Regions from separate parts of the Undibacterium sp. Ji50W genome, predicted to be linked through region 1. Evidence: predicted binding sites of a transcription regulator. Region 1 holds the regulator's gene; the other holds the start of a gene.
What was found. Region 1 encodes LexA, which represses DNA repair genes until DNA is damaged. Its sites were predicted from a motif close to ACTGTATNNNNATACAGT; they were not measured.

Region 1 (3,183 bases):
CTTGTCGTCAATTACGCTGTGTGCAAATCAGTGTATGGCAGCAACGCGAGGTAACGTGCACGTTTGATTGCTGTATCAACTTGACGCTGGTACAACGCTTTAGTACCTGTCAGACGTGCAGGCATGATTTTGCCGTTTTCTTGCACGAAGTCTTTCAGTGTGTCGATGTCTTTGTAGTCAACTTTTTCTACATGTGCCGCTGTGAAACGGCAGAATTTTTTGCGCTTGAACAAAGGATTTTGTTGCTGACGCTTTTGCTTCAATTTGCTTTTGTCGAATTTTTTACCGAATGCCATTTTTGGCTCCTAATCTAGTAAAGGTGTCCCGAATTCAGTGACATGAAAAACGAGACTTTTGCTATTGCGATTTTTGCGTGCTAAAAAACCAGTAAATTCCACCGGCACATCCAGTGCAATTTCATTGAATTGGCGGGAAATCTCCCCTGCCGCAACTGCTGAAATTTCAAACTCGACCTGTCGAACTGCGTTCGCCTCACGAGTTTCCGAACTGTGCATCAATGTCGCAGAAGCTATCGGTATACCGGCCGGTGTGTACCGCAATGCGGTTTTTTCTACGATCCGGGCTACAAGCTTCAGCTGATTCACTATTTTTTACACGACCTCTGTCAATGAATAATTAAGCAGCAGGCGCTTCAACACGTTGCGCTTTTGCAGCATCTTCCTTCTGAACAGCTTTCATCATTGGAGAAGGTGTTGCTTCTGCTTTTTTCAGTTTGACTGTCAGGTGACGCAAGACAGCATCATTGAATTTAAATGCTGTTTCCAACTCGAGCAGAGTTTCAGCATCGCATTCAATGTTCAAGCAAACATAGTGCGCTTTCGCCAGTTTTTGAATCATGTAAGCCAGTTGACGACGGCCCCAGTCTTCAACGCGATGGATTTGACCACCACGCGCTACAACACTTGCCTTGTAGCGTTCGATCATTGCAGGAACTTGCTCGCTCTGATCGGGATGTACGATAAATACGATTTCATAATGACGCATATATTCTCCTTGTGGACAATAAAAATAGCCCGCCTCGGCGTCAAGACGAGTGCGGGAAGAGGAAAGCCGACAATAATAACCCAGTTTTTCATTTTGATCAATTAGATCAGTGACTTAGCCAGGCAAACACCTCATTCACCTGTTTGAATGAGGATATTTTTCACATTTTTGCTACTCTTTTCGGATTTTGACTTGCATATTCAGCTTTACTGTATAAAAATACAGACTGCTTGCATATACAGCACATTCACCATTAGAAAACGCCATGCTAAAACTGACTGCCCGCCAGGAACAAATACTTAACCTGATCAAGGATGCCATCCAAAATACCGGATTTCCGCCTACCCGCGCAGAAATTGCCGCTGAACTGGGATTCCGCTCCACCAATGCGGCCGAAGAGCATTTGCAGGCACTGGCACGCAAGGGTGTGATCGAGATTGCCGCTGGCACCTCGCGCGGCATACGCCTGCTGGAATCCGCACTGTCCAGCCACATCCCCGGCATACAGATGGCGCTACCGCATCCGGCACTGATGCAACTGAGCCTGCCGCTGGTTGGCCGCGTCGCTGCCGGTTCGCCGATACTGGCTAGCGAACATATCGAATCCACCTACCATGTGGACCCCGCCCTGTTCTCTGCCAAGCCTGACTTTTTGCTGAAGGTACGCGGCATGTCCATGCGCGATGCCGGCATACTCGATGGTGATTTGCTGGCCGTCAAAAAAACTGACAGCGCCCGCAATGGCCAGATCGTCGTCGCCCGCCTGGGTGATGATGTCACCGTCAAACGCTACAAGAAAACCGGTGACCTGATCGAACTGATGCCAGAAAACCCGGATTATCCCATCATCAGGGTCGGCGATACCGAAGAAGATTTTGCTCTGGAAGGCCTGGCAGTCGGCCTGATGAGAAACTGGGTTTGAGGACAGCCTGGGCGTGATCCTCCCCTCTCATCCGGATCACGCCTGGCTCGTCCTCAAACTTTTATGCCAGCATCAATAAAAAAGCGCCCGATTAAAAATCGGGCGCTTTTCTTTATTGGCTAGCAGAGCGTGCCGGCATACGCCGACACCCCCTAAGAACCTGTTTACGATCTTACTGCGCGAGCGTGATCGGGGCTCATGCGCTGCTCAAAATGCTCATGTACTTAAGTACATTCCGCTTTTTGCGCTGCTCTTCACCCCGCTGACGCTCGCTCGCTACAGATCGTAACAAGTTCTAAGCAACCTAGTGTTTCACCACTGTCGTATCCGCCGGTGTTTCTGGCGTTGCCGGTGTTGCGGCGGCAGCTACGGGGACTGGCTCGTCGACCAGAGGAACAGGCTGGGTTTCCAGTGCGATTTCCAGGACTTTGTCTATCCAGCGAACCGGGATGATTTCCAGTTTGTTTTTGACATTGTCCGGGATCTCGGTCAGATCCTTGGCATTTTCTTCTGGTATCAACACGGTTTTGATACCACCGCGATGTGCAGCCAGCAATTTTTCTTTCAAGCCACCGATAGGCAATACTTCGCCACGCAGTGTGATCTCGCCTGTCATGGCGACATCAGCACGAACCGGGATACCGGTGAACACAGACACCAGCGCCGTGGTCATGGCAATACCGGCAGACGGACCGTCTTTCGGTGTTGCACCTTCGGGTACGTGGATATGGATGTCACTCTTCTCGAACACATCAGCCTTGATACCCAGACGCTTGGCGCGACTGCGTACCACGGTACGGGCTGCTTCGATCGATTCTTTCATGACATCACCCAGGGTACCTGTACGAATGACCCCGCCTTTGCCCGGCATGGCTACGGCTTCGATGGTCAGCAAATCGCCGCCCACTTCGGTCCAGGCCAAACCGACTACCTGGCCAATCTGGTTATCCTTGACAGCGACGCCAAAGTCATAGCGACGCACACCCAGGTATTTATCCAGATTCTTGGAATTGACCGTGGCTTTTTTCTCGGTCTTTTTCAGCAAGAGCATTTTCACGACCTTGCGGCAAATCTTGGAGATTTCCCTTTCCAGCGAACGCACACCGGCTTCACGGGTGTAATAACGGATGATGTCACGCAAAGCACTTTCTGCCACGGTGATTTCGCCTTCTTTCAAACCATTGTTCTTGATTTGTTTAGGCAGCAAATAGCGTTGGGCAATGCTGGTTTTTTCATCTTCGGTATAACCCGACAGG
Region 2 (3,183 bases), on a different contig from region 1:
AATTTAGTCCCACGGTAACCGAATTGCGCTTGTCGGTTGATCAAAAGCACACACATGTCAAAACTTGAATCGGAACTCGCTAAGTTACGTGCTGAAAACGACATGCTCAAGCGCTTGCTGGCTACACATGGCATCGCTATTCCAGGCGCTGTTGCAGATGTTAATCAAACAGGATATTTGCATTCCGAAGTGACGATTACAGGACCGCTTTCACCAGAGGCGAAGGTTAAATTGTTCCGCAAATTATTTCGTGGCCGGGAAGATGTTTACCCTGTGCGATGGACCAGTACCCAGACTGGTAAGGCGGGATACTCCCCGGTCTGTGCCAATGAATGGCGTCGAGGCGTCTGTGAAAAACCGCGTATCAAGTGCAGTGATTGTCAGCACAGTTTGTATGTGCCAATGACGAACCAGGTCATTTTCAATCATCTAAAGGGCGAAATAACCGCTGGCATCTATCCCCTGCTAGTCGAAGACAGGTGTTATTTCTTAGCTATCGATTTTGACGATGCTGACTGGCGCGAAGATGCCAGGGCTGTGTTGCAGACCTGCCTTGCTAATGGTTTACCTGCTGCACTCGAAATTTCTCGTTCTGGGGAAGGGGCGCATCTATGGTTGTTTTTTAATGGGGCAGTCCTTGCACGCGATGCGCGTCGTCTTGGCACAGCGTTAATCAGCGCCACTTGTGCCCGAATCAGGCAATTGAAGCTGAGTTCATATGATCGCTTATTTCCTAACCAAGATACGATGCCTAAGGGGGGATTCGGTAACCTGATCGCACTTCCTTTGCAAAAACTCCCAAGAGAATTGGGGCGTAGCGTGTTCGTCGACGAGAATCTCCAACCGCTGGCAGATCAATGGGCTTATCTAGGCAGTATTCAACCTATGCCTGCGGCTTTGCTGGAGCCAACCTTAACAAAATTGGTCGGTGACCGGCATCCTCTCGACATTGCCTACGCCGAAGTACCAGATGAGAACGCAGACACACCTTGGATCAAGGCGGCTAAACCGGATATCAAGCTCACCGGCACGATGCCAAAAGCAGTGGTCGCTACGATTGGTGACCAGCTATACATTGAGAAAGCAGGGTTGCCGCAGGCATTGATGAATCGATTGATTCGCCTGGCTGCGTTTCAAAATCCAGATTTCTATAAGGCACAGGCGATGCGTATGTCCACTTGGGACAAGCCACGCATCATAGGCCGTGCCGAAAATCACCCTAAGCACATTGCCTTGCCGCGCGGATGTTTGCCGGACGCTAGTTCGCTCTTAAAGGCTAACAAGATTGAACTCCGGCTGACCGATGCACGCACCATAGGTGCCGCGCTCAATGTTAGATTCTCTGGAACCTTGCGCGAAGATCAACTGGAAGCAATGAACGCGGTGCTACGCAAAGATTGCGGTGTGCTAGTTGCTCCTACCGCCTTTGGCAAGACAGTCACTGCCGCAGCAATCATTGGGCATCGAAAATGCAGCACGTTGATTCTGGTTCACCGGGCAGATTTGATGCGGCAATGGCATGAACATCGACAATTACATTATTATTAATATTTAACTGCAAAACTCTTTGTTCAACAATCAATGTAAAAAGTCGCTTGCATAAATCACTGTTTTTTTATACAGTACTGCAAAATGCAGGAAATTAAACCTGCACTTCATTTTTCCACCCGCCGCTTATTGAATGAAAGAATGTATGGACGATAAGAAACCAGAAAATGCCTCAGAAAAAGCAAAGGCACTCGCTGCCGCACTGGCACAGATAGAAAAACAGTTTGGTAAAGGTTCGGTCATGCGTATGGCCGATGGCGAGGTAGTGGAAGAAGTACAGGTTGTTTCCACAGGTTCGCTGGGTCTGGACATTGCACTGGGCGTCGGCGGTTTGCCGCGCGGCCGTGTTGTTGAGATTTACGGTCCTGAATCTTCTGGTAAAACCACGCTGACATTGCAGGTTATTGCTGAAATGCAAAAACTGGGTGGTACTTGCGCGTTTATCGATGCAGAACATGCACTGGACGTCGGTTATGCCCAGAAACTGGGTGTGAATCTGTCTGATTTGCTGATTTCTCAGCCGGATACGGGTGAACAGGCGCTGGAAATTACCGATGCGCTGGTGCGTTCCGGTAGTGTTGACCTGGTGGTCATCGATTCGGTGGCGGCTTTGACGCCACGTGCCGAAATTGAAGGCGACATGGGTGATTCCTTACCTGGCTTGCAGGCGCGTCTGATGTCTCAGGCTTTGCGCAAGCTGACAGGCAGTATCAAGCGTACCAACACGCTGGTGATCTTTATTAACCAGATACGTATGAAAATCGGTGTCATGTTTGGTAGCCCGGAAACCACGACAGGTGGTAATGCACTGAAGTTTTATGCTTCTGTGCGTCTGGATATTCGTCGTACTGGTTCCATCAAGTCTGGCGATGAGGTGGTGGGTAATGAAACCAAGGTGAAGGTTGTCAAGAACAAGGTGGCTCCGCCATTTAAAGAGGCGCACTTTGACATCATGTATGGCGAAGGTACTTCACGCGAAGGCGAGATTCTGGATTTGGCCGCCGATGCCAAGATCATAGAAAAAGCCGGTGCCTGGTATAGCTATAATGGTGAGCGTATTGGTCAGGGTAAGGATAATGCACGTACTTATCTGAGAGAACGCCCTGAGCTGGCATTTGAAATTGAAAACAAAGTGCGCTTGCATTTGGGCGTGCCTTTGTTGATGGCGGCAGCAACGGCTGAATAAGCCTGGCCGGCCATGGGTCCAGGGCCCAGGTCCTTGAATCATGCCAGTTGGTGGCGCGAGATATTTGCGCTGTCTGACTGGCATTTTTGTTTGTAAAGTATGAAAAGACCTCCACTCAGCCTGAAAGCCAGGGCGCTACGTTATTTATCCATGCGTGAACATAGCCGTATGGAACTGGAGCGCAAGCTGGCGCGTTATGCGGAAGAGGGCGATGATATTGAAGGCGTGCTGAATTTCCTGGAAGCGGCCAAGTATCTGTCCGGCGAGCGTTTTTCTGAATCGCTGGTGAACCGGCGTCAGGCCAGGTTTGGCAATAACCGTATCCTGGCGGAATTGCAAAGCCATGGCCTGGATGCGCAGGATATAGAGCATGTGAAAGAAGACTTGAAAGTATCCGAACTGGAAAGAGCGATTCAGGTCTTGCACAGAAAATTCCCGCATCCGCCGCA

Region 2: the regulator LexA is predicted to act here: its motif matches at 1,607-1,624, upstream of recA (recombinase RecA).

What each region holds. Positions count from the first base shown of each region.
Region 1 covers NZ_JBMPOX010000018.1:5,849-9,031, forward strand. Annotated here, with positions in the region: gene rpsR (30S ribosomal protein S18) at 12-296, opposite strand; gene priB (primosomal replication protein N) at 306-605, opposite strand; gene rpsF (30S ribosomal protein S6) at 637-1,005, opposite strand; gene lexA (transcriptional repressor LexA) at 1,271-1,927, shown strand; gene lon (endopeptidase La) at 2,232-3,183, opposite strand, start outside.
Region 2 covers NZ_JBMPOX010000015.1:103,086-106,268, forward strand. Annotated here, with positions in the region: gene ACO0K9_RS19400 (TOTE conflict system archaeo-eukaryotic primase domain-containing protein) at 55-1,548, shown strand; gene recA (recombinase RecA) at 1,694-2,734, shown strand; gene recX (recombination regulator RecX) at 2,834-3,183, shown strand, end outside.